Regions from separate parts of the Citrobacter sp. VF227 genome, predicted to be linked through region 3. Evidence: predicted binding sites of a transcription regulator. Region 3 holds the regulator's gene; each other region holds the start of a gene.

Region 1 (5,446 bases), 500 kb from region 3:
GCAACAGCGATGCGCTGGCTCTACAGCGCAATAGCGTTGTAGCCGTGGATTATGCAGCCATCAATCCGTATACCTTCGCGGAACCTACTTCACCGCATATCATCAGTGCTGACGAAGGGCGCCCCATTCAGGCCTCCGTGATGTCTGCGGGATTACGCACGCTGGAAGAGCAGGCTGAATGGGTACTGGTAGAAGGCGCGGGCGGATGGTTTACGCCGCTTTCACCAACACTGAGTTTTTCTGACTGGGTAAAAGCGGAGCAACTGCCGGTGATTCTGGTGGTTGGCGTTAAGCTTGGTTGCATCAATCACGCCATGCTGACCGCTCAGGCGGTGCAGCAGGCCGGACTGACCCTTGCCGGATGGGTCGCCAATGATGTGACGCCGCCTGGAAAACGTCATGCAGAATATATGGCGACGCTCAGGCGTGTGCTTGCGGCACCGCTGCTGGGGGAAATTCCCTGGCTGGCAGAAAAGCCGGAGCAGGCATCAACAGGGCATTATATCGATCTTAGCGCTTTGTCTGCGTTGTCCCCCAGTCGTTAATTAGCGGGTCGCCGAACGGTGTTATTTGCCCCTGCGCTACGTTACGCCCACGGTGTAACAAGCAATAGCAATCGGCGACCCGTCGAATAAACGGCAGGCTCTGCTCCGCGAGCATAATGGCGATGCCAAGTTCCTGGCTTAGCTTGACAATCAGATTACCCAGCCTGTGGATATAAGCCTGACCACTTCCTCGCGTGGGTTCATCGAGGATCAGCAGGCGCGGGCGTGTGACCAGCGCGCTGGCGAGCGCAAGCTGGTGCTGATTTTCCTCCGACAATGCCACTCCTTTGACCTGACGCAGTTCGAAAAGCTGTGGAAACAGGCGGTAAATATCGCTGCTGTTCATCGTTTCGCTTTCTTCAACCGCCTGACGCGCAATATGCAGATTTTCCTCGACCGTTAGTTGTGAAAAAATCCGTCTCTCTTGTGAGACGTAGTTAATACCCAGCGCAATGCGATTTGCCGTCGGAATCGGACTCAGGTCGCGCGGCGGTGCGCCAGCCTGATGCCAGAACATGGTTCCGCTTTCAATCGGTAAATTGCCGATAATGCAATTGGCAAGCGTAGTCTTTCCCATCCCCGGAAGCCCCAGCACGCCAGTACATTTGCCGGGCAGCAGGTCGAGATCCACATCCCACAATGAGTGTTGATTGCCGTAATAGTGATTCACTGCGCGAAGACTCAACATAGATTTCTCCATCATGATGTTATCGGCCCCACTAACAGGTCGTCGGAAGAAACCTGCAATTCTCTTGCCAGAAGCGGGATTCGTGGTAGAAACAGCGTGATAGCATACTAAAAACGCAAAAAAGTCCGGTTCATCAGATGGGAAGGGCTGTTTTGTGCACATTGCCAGTGCCTGGCGGTATCGTGATGGTGCAGGCAGGAAAATGATGAAAATGCGAGCAAGATCCCGGCCATTCCAGGTTGCTTCGTTAGCTGATAAATATCAAAAAATAGCGATAATTTTTTTTTATGCCTGCGGAAAAGAAAGTCAGGGTGTTTTTGCCAGGCTACAGTCCATACGGGCTGGAGGCAGTTATCCACTATTCCTGTGGATAACCTTGTGTATTAGAGTTAGAAAACACAATGTAAGCGAGAGAAGACGCGGGTTGCGACTAAATTGATGCGAAAGACGGCTTGTGATAATAATCATTAAATTACAGAAAGTTAGATAAAAGCAATGGCTGTCGCAGAAGTGTCATGTGTTGCCACAAAACTTTCATCGGGTAGCTTGACAAATGTTAAAAAAGTCATTGCTTTGGGGATAACACGTTTTTACTGGTGTTTTATCTTGTCTCTGGCCAAATTTTAGCCTGTAGTCACGCTCGTTCAGATGGCGTATCAGAAATATTCTGGCGTGTTACTGTTTTTTCATCCAGTATTTTTTACTGGCAAAATATACCACTGCGAGTAAAATTACACACCTGCCCGCCCATTGCTTCAGGTAGCTGCTCATGAGTAAACCGTTCAAACTTAATTCCGCTTTTAAACCCTCTGGCGATCAGCCTGAGGCAATTCGCCGTCTGGAAGAAGGGCTGGAGGATGGTCTGGCGCATCAGACGCTACTGGGGGTGACGGGGTCTGGGAAAACATTCACCATCGCTAACGTGATTGCGGACTTGCAGCGTCCTACCATGGTGCTGGCCCCCAATAAGACGCTTGCTGCTCAGCTGTACGGTGAGATGAAAGAGTTCTTCCCGGATAACGCGGTGGAGTATTTCGTCTCTTACTACGACTATTATCAGCCGGAAGCCTACGTACCCAGTTCTGACACCTTCATCGAGAAAGATGCTTCGGTCAACGAACATATTGAGCAGATGCGCCTGTCGGCAACCAAAGCGCTGCTGGAGCGTCGGGATGTCGTCGTCGTGGCCTCCGTTTCCGCTATCTATGGTTTGGGCGATCCGGATCTGTACCTGAAGATGATGCTGCATCTGACGGTAGGGATGATTATCGATCAACGCGCGATCCTGCGCCGCCTTGCGGAACTGCAATACACCCGCAACGATCAGGCATTTCAGCGCGGGACCTTCCGTGTGCGTGGTGAAGTGATCGACATTTTCCCGGCTGAATCCGACGACATCGCGCTGCGTGTGGAACTGTTTGATGAAGAGGTTGAACGCTTATCGCTGTTTGACCCGCTCACCGGGCAGGTCGAATCCACGATTTCGCGCTACACCATCTATCCTAAAACGCACTACGTGACGCCGCGCGAACGTATCGTGCAGGCGATGGAAGAAATCAAAGTTGAGCTGGCAGAGCGGCGTAAAATTCTGTTGGCAAATAACAAATTGTTGGAAGAACAGCGGTTAAGCCAGCGTACACAGTTCGATTTGGAAATGATGAATGAGCTGGGTTACTGCTCGGGGATTGAAAACTACTCCCGCTATCTGTCCGGGCGTGGCCCCGGTGAGCCGCCGCCGACGCTGTTTGATTACCTGCCTGCCGACGGTCTTCTGGTGGTGGATGAATCCCACGTCACAATCCCGCAAATTGGCGGCATGTATCGCGGAGACCGGGCGCGTAAAGAGACCCTGGTCGAATACGGATTCCGTCTGCCCTCGGCGCTGGATAACCGTCCGCTCAAATTTGAAGAGTTTGAGGCGTTGGCTCCACAAACCATCTACGTTTCAGCGACGCCGGGTAACTATGAGCTGGAGAAATCTGGTGATGAAGTGGTCGATCAGGTAGTACGACCAACCGGCCTGTTGGATCCGGTCATTGAAGTGCGTCCGGTGGCGACGCAGGTTGACGATCTGCTGTCGGAGATCCGCACCCGTGCGGCGATTAACGAACGTGTGCTGGTCACTACGCTCACCAAACGCATGGCGGAGGACCTCACCGAATATCTCGAAGAACACGGTGAGCGGGTGCGCTATCTGCACTCTGACATCGATACCGTGGAACGCATGGAAATCATTCGTGACCTGCGTCTGGGCGAGTTTGACGTGCTGGTGGGTATCAACCTGTTACGTGAGGGTCTGGACATGCCTGAAGTCTCGCTGGTGGCGATTCTGGACGCAGACAAAGAAGGGTTCCTGCGTTCTGAACGTTCGCTGATCCAGACCATTGGTCGTGCGGCGCGTAACATCAACGGTAAGGCTATTCTTTACGGCGACAAAATTACCGCCTCAATGGCCAAAGCGATTGGTGAAACTGAACGTCGTCGTGAGAAACAGCAGCTTTACAACGAAGAACACGGCATTACGCCGCAGGGGCTGAATAAGAAAGTGGTCGATATTCTGGCGCTGGGTCAGAATATTGCGAAGACCAAGGCGAAAGGCAAAGGGAAGTCACGCGCAGGTGCGAAGTCTGAGGTTGTCGAACTGGATATGACGCCAAAAGCGCTGCAGCAGAAGATTCACGAGCTGGAAGGACAAATGATGCAGCATGCGCAGAATCTTGAATTTGAAGAGGCCGCGACGATCCGCGACCAGTTGCATCAGTTGCGCGAGCTGTTTATCGCGGCGTCTTAACGCGATGTTGAAGGTGGGGGAGACCTGTCATCCGGCCTGGAAACGTCAAGGTTGTGTATGCCTGATAAGCGTCAGCGCCATCAGGCAAATTCGCTCAGCCTAACGCCTGTACCGCTTTTTCCAGCGCGCTATGCAATAGCTGGCGATCATGGCGGTAGGGAATATCGCTGGCTTCCAGCACTTCCTGAATGACAACGCGATTGGTAACGGTGGAAACATCCACTTTCGGGCCCACAACTACGGCATCAATCACTTTCTTGCCAACATACTGTTCAATGATTGCCAGCTTATCGTTGAGTGTCAAGCTGGCTGCTGGCAGGCTTAACTCGCGGCCGAGATTACTGATGTAGACCATCGGGGCCGGCGTGCGACGTAACGCCTGCGCCAGATCGTCGAGCAGCAGGATCGGCATCAGACTGGTGTAAAAACTGCCTGGCCCTATCAGAATCAAATCCGCTTCGGCGATAGCTTCAACCGCTTCCCGCGTGGTGGGGACTTTTGGCGACAGCATCAGCTCCTGAGGAGGGATAGTGAGCTGATCGATATTCACTTCGCCATAGACTTCATGCCCCTGATCGTCGATAGCCATCAGATCCACTGGCAGCTCCGACATCGGAATTAAATGCGCATCGACCTTCAGCAGGTTACGAATTAAATTGATGGCTTCTAAAGGCCGCACGCTGAGGTGATCGAGTGCCTTTAACATCAGATTTCCGAGGTTATGCCCGGAAAGTTCGCCATTTCCGCCAAAACGATACTCAAACATAGCGGATGCGACGCTGGGCTGGGTAATTAACTGGTTGAGACAGTTACGCATGTCTCCCCAGGCGATCCCGCCTTCAGAGCGACGAATACGGCCTGTCGAGCCGCCGTTATCGGTCGTGGTGACGATACCCGTCAGGCGTGAGCCTAAAGGGGAAAGTGAGGAAAGAACGCGTCCTAATCCATGCCCTCCGCCGAGAGCGACAACGCGGTCCAAATCTGCCAGGGTGCGAGTGCGCATAGAGTTTCCTGATATCAATTGATCGGCGCTACAGTACCGTAAATAGCGTGTTTTCAGCAATTATCCAGTTGGCATCTGGCGAAATTTATTATCTGCGATCTACCCCTTTCTGACGATATCGACCTGACGGCAAGATGATGTATATCAATGCAAAACTATGGTTTTTGCTTATTCTGTAGCGAAAATGCACGATCGCGTCGCTATATACATATTTATATAGCGAAAGTGTACATGGCAAAAGCGTCATTTACACGCTAGTATCGGCATAACCACAATGTACTCGAAGTATGACGAGTATAAACACTCTAGCCTCTGCACCTGGGTCAAATGATACGGTGCTTTGGCCGTGACAATACTTGAATAAGTTTGTCACCAGGGCGCAGGAAGAAATGACTACGTCTCCCGTATTTGGAAAGGTG
Region 2 (5,446 bases), on a different contig from region 3:
CAGATAATGTATGGGTGCCAGAATCGCCACAAGATAGACGAAGTTGTGCAGATACTGCCATTTTTTCCCCAGCTTTCGCTGTGCCGCCTGCGTGGACGTTAAGGTGAGGGTGAATAAGATCACCCAACTGACAATGCCCAGCATCAAGTAAGGTCGCGTGATTAACTCCCGCCCTAACAACGTCAGATTATTAATACCCAACTCCAGGAGCGCATAGCTGGTTAAATGCAATGTCGCCCAGGCGAAACACCATAGCCCTAACAGGCGACGCGTGCGTATCAATAATGGCTGTTTAGCGTAGCGCGCGAGTGGAGAGACCAGCAAGGTCGCCAACAAGAATTTCAGAGCTGTCCTACCGGTAAAGTGCTGGATATCTTTGACCGGGTCGGCGCTCAGTCCACCGTGGTTTACCGCCCAAAATAGCCAGACAAACGGTAAAAAGCCTGCAAGATGCAGGCAAACTTTCAGCCCGGTAATGTGCTTTGCAGTCAGGCGCACTTAAAAATTCTCCTGCAGATTAAGTCCTCGATACAGCGAAGCGACTTCGTCGGCGTAACCGTTAAACAGCAGCGTGGGCTGGCGCTGAACGTCCAGAATACCGCCTGCGCCAATAAAACGCTCTGTGGCCTGGGACCAGCGGGGATGATCGACATGCGGATTAACGTTGGCATAAAACCCGTATTCGTTGGGGGCAGCCAGGTTCCAGGTGGTCGGGGGACGTTCGCGGGTGAGTTTAATACTCACGATCGACTTAATGCCTTTAAATCCGTATTTCCACGGCACAATCAGGCGGATGGGCGCGCCATTTTGTGGGGGAAGGGCCTTACCATAAACCCCTACGGTGAGCAGTGTGAGTGGATGCATCGCTTCATCCAGACGCAGCCCTTCAACATAGGGATACTTCAGCCCGCCGCCAATAAAGCGATCCTTTTGTCCTGGCATTTCATCCGGCGCGTAGCGCGTTTCGAACGCAACATACTTTGCGTTGCTGGTCGGTTCAACCTGTGCCAGCAGTTTATGTAACGGAAACCCAATCCACGGCACGACCATTGACCAGGCTTCCACGCAGCGCATCCGATAAATCCGTTCTTCCAGCGGGAAACGGGCGGTTAGTGCATCGTGATCGAGGGTGAGTGGTTTTGCCACCTCGCCACTGATTTGCAACGTCCACGGATCGGTTTTCAGGCTGCCTGCATTGGCTGCCGGATCCGCCTTATCGAGACCGAACTCGTAGAAGTTGTTGTAGCCAGAAACCTTATCCGCAGGCGTTAAAGGAAGCGAATTTTGCCAGACGGCGGGCTTACTGTAATCAAGCGGCTTACCTGCGGGTGCTGGAGGGCGATCGTTGCCCTTAAACCAGCTAAGAAGATCGGCCTGCGCAGAGAGGGGCAAAGACAACGCGGCAGCGCTGATCCCTAATGCTTTCAGAACCTGGCGGCGCTGCATAAAAAAAGCCGACTCGTCAGTGACGTCGGCTTCTGTAAATGGACGTAATTTCTTCATAACAGACTCCCGGCTTACGCGTCATAACTGACAGGGGACGCGTAGTTAATATGGCAGGGAGTCTGAAGATATGCCGTGAAATTTGGTTAATTAAGTGTAAATTTCTGCGCCACGGTCTATTACTTCACTTTCACCAGCGTACGGCCTTGCACCTGGTTATTGATGATGGCATCGGCGAACTTCGGTGCATCTGCCAGCGTAATTTCCGTGGCGGCCTGAGCATAGAACGATTCCGGCAAATCCTTCACCAGTCGCGCCCAGGCTTGTGCACGCCGTTCCGGAGGAGTCATCACTGAGTCTACCCCTTGCAAACGAACGTTACGCAGAATGAACGGCATCACCGTAGTCGGCAGAGTAAAACCGCCTGCCAGGCCACAGGCGGCAACGCAGCCGCCGTAGTTCATCTGTGCCAGTACTTTCGCCAGGACTTTGTCACCAACCGTATCAACTGCACCAGCCCACAGTTGTTTTTCCAGCGGGCGTGATTCTGCAAACTCATCGCGACCAAGAATACGGCTAGCGCCCAGGCTCTTCAGGTAGTCGTGGGTGCTTTCGCGACCCGAAACCGCCGCAACCTGATAACCCAGCTTATGCAGTAACGCAATGGCCGTGCTGCCCACGCCGCCACTTGCGCCGGTGACAACAATCTCACCGTCTTGCGGGCGGATGCCGGCATCTTCCAGCGCCATGACGCACAGCATGGCGGTAAAACCGGCGGTACCGATGACCATGGCTTTACGTCCGTCCAGCCCTTTTGGCAGCGCAACCAGCCAGTCGCCTTTCACGCGTGCGCGTTCTGCCAGTCCACCCCAATGATTTTCACCCACGCCCCAGCCGGTCAGCAAAACTTCCTGACCTGCATGAAAACGGGGATCTTCGCTTGCGCGAACGGTACCGGCGAAATCGATACCAGGAATCATCGGAAAATTACGAATGATTTTACCCTTGCCAGTGATAGCCAGGGCGTCTTTGTAGTTCAGGCTTGACCAGTGGATATCCACCGTCACATCGCCTTCCGGTAGCTGATTTTCGTCGAGGGGTTGAACGGATGCGAGGGTTTTTCCGTCCTGCTGTTCTAAGATCAAAGCCTGCATAACCTGTCCTCAATTCGTCTGGTGGATTGGAAAATTAATTATGAAGACTATACTCGCTAATCAAAACATGATGCCGATTCTGCGCAATAAATTGCCAGATATACCTGATTTGGTAGTATGCCCACACTGTTTGTATAAATGGACGGATTTTGCGTTCAGCTTTGCATTTGCGCGTCGCTTTATCACTTTCATACCTGTTTCATAACTGTCGGAGTTAACACAAGGATGCGATTAACGACGAAATTTTCAGCTTTTGTCACGCTGCTTACTGGGTTAACGATTTTCGTAACTCTCATCGGCTGCTCGCTGAGTTTCTACAACGCAGTTCAATATAAGTTCACCACCCGTGTTCAGGGGGTGGCGACGGCGATTGATACTCAACTTGTCTCCCGCGATGTCGTTGCGTTAACCCCGCAAATCGATGAACTGATGGTTTCGGTTGATATCGTGCGTATACAACTGATGCAGGGCGAGCACGTGGTGTATGAGCACTCCCGCACCAGCAGCTATCGCCCGGCGGGGACAAATAATCTCTATCGCGATATCACCGTCCCGTTGATCAAGAACCCGGGTATGTCGCTGCGTCTGGTTTATCAGGATCCGATGGGTAACTATTTCCATTCGCTGCTGACCACCGCACCGCTCACGCTGGCGATTGCTTTCATTATACTTATGCTCTTTTTGTCGGTGCGCTGGCTTCAGCGTCAGCTTTCAGGGCAAGAGCTGCTGGAGATTCGTTCAACGCGCATTCTGAATGGTGAACGTGGACCGAACGTGCGGGGAACGGTCTATGAATGGCCAGCACGTACCAGTAGCGCGCTCGATATGCTCCTGGCCGAGATTCAAAATGCTCGCGAACAACGCAGTCGCCTCGATACGCTGATTCGTTCCTATGTGGCGCAGGATACAAAAACCGGGCTGAGTAACCGCTTGTTCTTTGATAACCAACTGGCAACGCTACTTGAAGATCAGGAAAAAGTGGGATCGCATGGCGTCGTGATGATGGTGCGCCTTCCAGACTTTACGCTGCTGCGCGATAGCTGGGGAATTACCCTCGCGGAAGAACAAATTTCAATGCTCATCAATTTATTGTCGACTTTTATGACGCGCTATCCAGGCGCGTTGCTGGCGCGCTACCACCGTAGCGATTTTGCCATCCTGCTGCCGCACCGCACGTTGAAAGAGGCGGAAAGCATCGCGGGGCAATTATTAAAAGCGGTGGACGCGCTTCCGGCTAATAAAATGATCGATCGTGCCGATATGATTCATATCGGCATTTGTGTTTGTCGCAGCGGGCAGTCGACAGAACAAGTGATGGATCATGCCGAAGCCGCCACGCGGAATTCGGTATTACAGGGTGGGAACAGCTGGTCGGTCTATGATGATTCACTGCCGGAAAAAGGTCGGGGCAACGTACGCTGGCGAACGCTAATCGAACAGATGCTCAGTCGGGGCGGGCCGAGAATTTATCAAAAGCCTGCGGTAACGCGTGAAGGACGAGTACATCATCGGGAGCTGATGTGCCGTATTTTTGATGGCAGCGAAGAGGTTATTTCGGCGGAATATATGCCGATGGTGCTGCAGTTTGGCCTGGCTGAAGAGTATGACCGTCTGCAAATCAGCCGTTTGATCCTGCTGTTGGGGTACTGGCCGCAGGAAAGTCTGGCGATGCAGACAACGGTTGAATCACTCATTCGCCCGCGTTTTCAGCGCTGGCTACGTGATACGCTGATGCAGTGCGAAAAATCATTACGCAAACGCATAATTATTGAACTTGCGGAGGCAGATGTCTGTCAACATATCAGCCGGTTACAACCCGTCATCAGATTGATGGGGGCGCTGGGTGTGCGAATCGCTGTGACGCAGGCGGGCTTAACGCTGGTGAGTACCAGTTGGATCAAGGAGCTTAACGTTGAGTTATTGAAGCTACATCCAAGCCTGGTGAGGAATATTGATAAACGAACGGAAAACCAGCTGCTGGTTCAAAGCCTGGTAGAGGCCTGTTCAGGAACACCAACGCAGGTTTACGCCACGGGCGTTCGTTCGCGTAGTGAGTGGCACACGCTGACGGAACGCGGAGTTGCTGGTGGGCAAGGGGATTTTTTTGCCGCATCACAGCCACTTGACACTAACGTGAAAAAATATTCGCAAAGATACTCGGTTTAACCTGCCGTTTAATTTGTTTTCACGTAGAATAACGCGCGCTGTGCCTTCTGGGGGTGTGCTTGTCTGCTCGCCAGATTGTAACAGCAAACATGCAGGTGAATGACCTTTGACAGGTTGCAAACAAAAGCGAGGAGTGCTGCTGATTTATTCAGCCCTGATGGACTCAGGCCGGTTTTGTAACAAAGGAAACGAACTGCACTAATTTTCACCGTAGCAGATGATTTTTGCGCCTTGTCGCTGCTGCGTGTGGTTGGTAAAGTAAGCGGATTTTGTTTTCCGCCCCAGCTTTCAGGATTATCCCTTAGTATGTTGAAAAAATTTCGTGGCATGTTTTCCAATGACCTGTCCATTGACCTGGGTACCGCGAATACCCTTATTTATGTAAAAGGACAAGGCATCGTATTGAATGAGCCTTCTGTTGTGGCCATTCGTCAGGATCGTGCCGGTTCGCCGAAAAGCGTGGCTGCAGTAGGTCATGATGCGAAGCAGATGCTGGGTCGTACGCCGGGCAATATTGCTGCAATTCGCCCAATGAAAGACGGCGTTATCGCTGATTTCTTCGTGACTGAAAAAATGCTCCAGCACTTTATCAAACAAGTGCACAGCAATAGCTTCATGCGCCCAAGCCCGCGCGTACTGGTGTGTGTACCGGTTGGAGCAACGCAGGTTGAACGCCGTGCGAT
Region 3 (5,446 bases):
CAAAAACCTCCGCCACGCTCAGCTCGCTTAATGTTTCACGACGTTCATTGGCCATAATACGTTCGCGCTGTTCCCGACTGCGGCGCACCAATAACACCTCTACCGGTAAATCTTCGGTCAAGGCCTGGATTTTACGCTGCATATCATGCAGATAGTCATCGGTGGTAATTTCAATATCCAGCCACACCGGCGGCTCTTGCTGTACGTTGCGCCACTGCTCAAGCTGGGCGGTAATGGCGGCGAGATCGCCTTTCAGTACTGCAAGCGGCTGGGTGACCGGTACGGTGATATTTTCGACGGCGTTGAGTTTCCCTGCTTCAAAGCTCACCAGATGCACGCATTTGTTTTTGCCGCACTCGTCAAAACTGAGAGCGATCGGCGAGCCGCAGTAGCGAATATGCTCTGTGCCACCAATAACCTGCGCCCGGTGAATATGGCCCAGCGCGATGTAGTCCGCCGGAGGGAAGTTTTGCGCCGGGAAGGCGTCCAGCGTACCGATATAAATCTCACGGACGGCGTCACTTTTACTGGCGCCGACAGTGGTCAAATGCCCGGTCGCAATGATGGGCAGATTCTGGTCACCACGTAGCGTGCAGGCGTCCTGATACTGCTGCTGGTAATAGTCGGTGATGGCTGACAGCAAATGCTGCTGTTTCTCTTGTCCGGTCAGCCCCGCCTGGCTGGTTATGATGTCGCGCGGACGTAAGAAAGGAACCGGGCACAGGATCGCCCCCGGCGTGCCGTCACGTTGCAGTAGAACCTGCGGCGCATGACCGGCGCTGGCAACGACTGTGGTGTTGAGAAACGCCAGAATATCGCGGGACTCATTGAGTGTGGCGACGGAGTCGTGGTTGCCTGCCAGTACCACCAGATGACAGCCGGTTTGCTGCAGATTAACGACAAAACGGTTATACAGCTCACGGGCATAGCTTGGCGGTGAGCCGGTATCAAAAATATCGCCTGCCACAATAATGGCATCCACCTGATGGGATTGTGCCGTTTCCAGCAGCCAGTCGAGAAAGGCCTGATGTTCAGCGGCGCGGCTCTTGCTGTAGAAATTTTGGCCCAGATGCCAGTCAGACGTGTGAAGGATGCGCATAAGAGTTCCATGACGATAAAACAATGGCGGGGATTATAACCCTGCATGGGAGAGAATATCTTGTCTCCGGGCTGTCATAATTCAATGGCCTGCGTTAAACCTGGATGATCTTTTCATAAATCTGTCATAAATCTGACGCATAATGACGCCGTATTGATACTGATGATGACAAGCAACTAATAACAGGGCAAATCATGGCGAGACGTATTCTGGTCGTAGAAGATGAAGCTCCAATTCGTGAAATGGTCTGCTTCGTGCTCGAGCAAAACGGTTTTCAACCCGTAGAAGCCGAAGACTATGACAGTGCTGTGAACCAACTCAATGAACCCTGGCCGGACCTCGTCCTGCTTGACTGGATGCTTCCCGGTGGCTCGGGTCTACAGTTTATTAAACATCTCAAGCGTGAAGCGATGACGCGGGACATCCCGGTGATGATGCTGACGGCGAGGGGAGAAGAGGAAGACCGCGTTCGTGGTCTGGAAACCGGCGCGGATGACTATATTACCAAACCGTTTTCTCCTAAGGAGCTGGTGGCGCGTATTAAAGCTGTTTTGCGTCGTATTTCGCCGATGGCAGTGGAAGAGGTTATTGAGATGCAGGGGCTAAGCCTTGATCCCACCTCGCATCGCGTGATGACTGGTGATGATCCGCTGGATATGGGGCCGACCGAATTCAAGCTGTTGCACTTCTTTATGACTCACCCAGAGCGTGTCTACAGCCGCGAGCAACTCCTCAATCATGTCTGGGGAACCAATGTATACGTGGAAGACCGGACTGTCGATGTGCATATCCGCCGCTTACGTAAGGCGCTGGAGCACAGCGGACACGATCGTATGGTGCAGACGGTTCGCGGAACGGGATATCGTTTTTCGACCCGCTTCTGACTGACAAGAATCAGGGCCTGAAGGATTAGGCCGTTTAGGGAGTAAGGCGTTTGCTAGAACGATTGTCATGGAAAAGGTTGGTACTGGAGCTGATCCTGTGCTGCATACCGGCATTTATCCTTAGTGCTTTTTTTGGTTACCTGCCCTGGTTTTTACTGGCGTCGGTAACGGGCCTGCTTATCTGGCATTTCTGGAATTTATTACGTTTGTCCTGGTGGCTATGGGTCGACAGAAGTATGACGCCCCCGCCGGGGCGCGGCAGTTGGGAACCGCTGCTGCATGGACTGCATCAAATGCAGTTGCGCAACAAAAAGCGCCGTCGTGAACTGGGTAATCTGATTAAGCGCTTTCGCAGCGGGGCGGAATCGCTACCCGACGCAGTGGTGCTAACCACCGAAGAAGGCGGTATTTTCTGGTGTAACGGACTGGCTCAGCAGGTTCTTGGACTGCGCTGGCCGGACGATAGCGGGCAAAATATTCTTAACCTGCTGCGCTACCCGGAATTCACACAATATTTAAAAACGCGCGATTTTAGCCGGCCCATCAATCTGGTGCTCAATACCGGACGGCATCTGGAAATTCGCGTAATGCCCTATACCGATAAGCAATTGCTGATGGTGGCGCGCGACGTTACCCAGATGCATCAACTGGAAGGTTCACGACGTAACTTTTTCGCCAATGCCAGCCATGAACTGCGTACCCCGCTGACGGTGCTGCAAGGCTATCTGGAAATGATGCAGGAGCATCCGTTAGAAGGGACAACGCGCGAAAAAGCGCTGCATACCATGCGTGAACAAACGTACCGGATGGAAGGGTTAGTGAAGCAACTGCTAACGCTGTCAAAAATTGAGGCTGCGCCAGCGCTGCAATTGAATGAGAAGGTCGATGTGCCCATGATGCTGCGCGTGGTTGAGCACGAAGCGCAAACGCTGAGCCAGCACAAACATACGTTTACTTTTGATGTTGATAACAGCCTGAATGTGCGGGGTAACGAGGAGCAGTTGCGTAGCGCTATCTCGAATCTCGTCTATAACGCGGTGAACCATACGCCTGCGGGAACGCACATTACCGTACGCTGGCAGCATGTGCCTTCGGGGGCGGAATTTTGTGTGGAAGACAACGGTCCAGGCATTGCCGCCGAGCATATTCCACGCCTGACCGAGCGTTTTTATCGCGTAGACAAGGCGCGATCGCGGCAAACGGGCGGGAGCGGACTCGGGCTGGCCATCGTGAAGCATGCCTTGCATCATCACGACAGCCGTTTGAATATCGACAGCGAACCCGGCAAAGGGACGCGATTTAGTTTCGTGATCCCGGAACGTTTAATTGCCAAAAATAACGGTTAAGGCGTATTCGTAAGATAATCTTTCCAAAAGCCAGCGTAAGCTGGCTTTTTCTATATGGTCAATATAAGTATCCTGAATTTTACGACGTTTGGTTGTTTTTTGTTCGAACTATTACCCATACCTTTTTCCATGAAATGGTGTTTTGTGCTAACCCTATTTTTCATATCGCTATATTGTTCTGGTTTTTGGATCCCACCTTGCTTTAAAACGTTATAAGCGTTTAAATTGCGCCCCAGGTGCTGTCATACCGACTGCATTTACGCGGTAAATCGAAAAACTATTCTTCGCCGCGCCAGGTCGGGAGTGTTTCCCGCTGGAATTGAGCAAAAATGCCGCTGTATTGTCCCCCAGGGAAAGGCAAAAATTTACTATTTTCAACACCACATCCACAGGCAGTAAGACTTTATGACCCATCAGTTAAAATCGCGCGATATTATCGCTTTGGGATTTATGACATTTGCACTGTTCGTTGGTGCAGGTAACATTATCTTCCCCCCAATGGTTGGTTTGCAGGCAGGTGAACACGTCTGGACTGCGGCTTTTGGCTTTTTGATTACCGCCGTGGGTCTGCCGGTGCTTACCGTTGTCGCACTGGCGAAAGTCGGTGGCGGTGTGGACCGACTGAGCACGCCTATTGGTAAAGTCGCTGGACTGCTGCTGGCGACCGTTTGCTATCTGGCTGTTGGGCCGTTATTTGCTACCCCGCGTACCGCGACGGTCTCTTTCGAAGTCGGGATTGCACCGCTGACCGGTGACTCCGCACTGCCACTGCTTATCTACAGCGTGGTCTACTTCGCGATTGTGATTCTGGTTTCGCTGTATCCCGGCAAACTGCTGGATACGGTGGGTAATTTCCTGGCTCCGCTGAAAATTCTGGCGCTGGTGGTTCTGTCTGTCGCCGCAATCGTCTGGCCAGCAGGTCCGATCAGCAATGCGATGGAAGCCTATCAAACTGCGGCGTTTTCTAATGGCTTCGTGAACGGGTATCTGACCATGGATACGCTGGGCGCGATGGTCTTTGGTATTGTTATCGTTAACGCCGCTCGCTCGCGTGGCGTTACAGAAGCGCGTCTGCTGACCCGTTACACCGTTTGGGCGGGTTTGATGGCGGGCGTGGGCTTAACGCTGTTGTATCTCGCGCTGTTCCGTCTGGGTTCAGATAGCGCGATTCTGGTCGATCAGTCTGCTAACGGCGCGGCAATTCTGCATGCGTATGTTCAGCATACCTTCGGTGGTGCAGGGAGTTTCCTGCTGGCGGCGCTGATTTTTATCGCCTGTCTGGTCACCGCGGTTGGCCTGACCTGCGCATGCGCAGAGTTCTTTGCCCAGTATGTTCCACTGTCTTATCGTACGCTGGTATTCATCCTCGGCGGCTTCTCGATGGTGGTGTCTAACCTGGGACTGAGCCATCTGATTCAGATCTCTATTCCAGTGCTGACGGCCATCTATCCGCCATGTATCGCACTGGTTGTATTAAGTTTTACCCGCTCCTGGTGGCATAATTCTTCCCGCGTCATTGCACCTGCGATGTTTATCAGCCTGATTTTTGGTATCCTTGATGGCATTAAAGCTTCTGCAATTGGCGACGTGTTACCAGCCTGGACCCAGCGTTTACCGCTGGCGGAGCAGGGGCTGGCGTGGTTGATGCCAACAGTCGTGATGGTGGTCCTGGCCGTTATCTGGGATCGCGCGGCGGGTCGACAAGTGACCTCCAGCGCACACTAATATCACTGACAATAAGTTTTAACCACGGGGCTATTAACATGGCCCCGTGGTTTTTTTATTGTGTTAACAGGTTAGGAATCGATGGAAAGTAATAACAAGCTAAAGCGTGGGCTGAGCACCCGGCACATTCGCTTTATGGCATTAGGTTCAGCAATTGGTACCGGGCTGTTCTACGGCTCGGCCGATGCCATCAAAATGGCGGGGCCAAGCGTGTTGCTGGCCTACATTATCGGCGGCGTAGCGGCGTATATTATTATGCGCGCGCTGGGCGAAATGTCAGTTCATAACCCGGCTGCCAGCTCTTTCTCGCGCTATGCGCAGGAAAACCTCGGACCGCTGGCAGGCTACATCACCGGCTGGACCTACTGTTTTGAAATCCTGATTGTCGCCAT

Evidence for each region. The regulator PhoB, encoded in region 3, activates phosphate uptake and scavenging genes when phosphate is short. The targets are predictions, from matches to a motif close to CTGTCATAAAACTGNCNNAT.
Region 1: the regulator PhoB is predicted to act here: its motif matches at 1,733-1,752, upstream of uvrB (excinuclease ABC subunit UvrB).
Region 2: the regulator PhoB is predicted to act here: its motif matches at 2,792-2,811, upstream of acuI (acrylyl-CoA reductase (NADPH)).

The regions. Positions count from the first base shown of each region.
Region 1 covers NZ_JBRFVF010000002.1:347,550-352,995, reverse strand. Annotated here, with positions in the region: gene bioD (dethiobiotin synthase) at 1-545, shown strand, start outside; gene ACU8YC_RS09095 (ABC transporter ATP-binding protein) at 511-1,233, opposite strand; gene uvrB (excinuclease ABC subunit UvrB) at 2,003-4,024, shown strand; gene yvcK (uridine diphosphate-N-acetylglucosamine-binding protein YvcK) at 4,119-5,027, opposite strand; molybdenum cofactor riboswitch at 5,317-5,446, shown strand, end outside.
Region 2 covers NZ_JBRFVF010000006.1:229,064-234,509, reverse strand. Annotated here, with positions in the region: gene msrQ (protein-methionine-sulfoxide reductase heme-binding subunit MsrQ) at 1-498, opposite strand, end outside; gene msrP (protein-methionine-sulfoxide reductase catalytic subunit MsrP) at 499-1,503, opposite strand; gene acuI (acrylyl-CoA reductase (NADPH)) at 1,623-2,597, opposite strand; gene csrD (RNase E specificity factor CsrD) at 2,823-4,763, shown strand; gene mreB (rod shape-determining protein MreB) at 5,070-5,446, shown strand, end outside.
Region 3 covers NZ_JBRFVF010000002.1:844,209-849,654, reverse strand. Annotated here, with positions in the region: gene sbcD (exonuclease subunit SbcD) at 1-1,099, opposite strand, end outside; gene phoB (phosphate response regulator transcription factor PhoB) at 1,294-1,983, shown strand; gene phoR (phosphate regulon sensor histidine kinase PhoR) at 2,034-3,329, shown strand; gene brnQ (branched-chain amino acid transporter carrier protein BrnQ) at 3,735-5,054, shown strand; gene proY (proline-specific permease ProY) at 5,136-5,446, shown strand, end outside.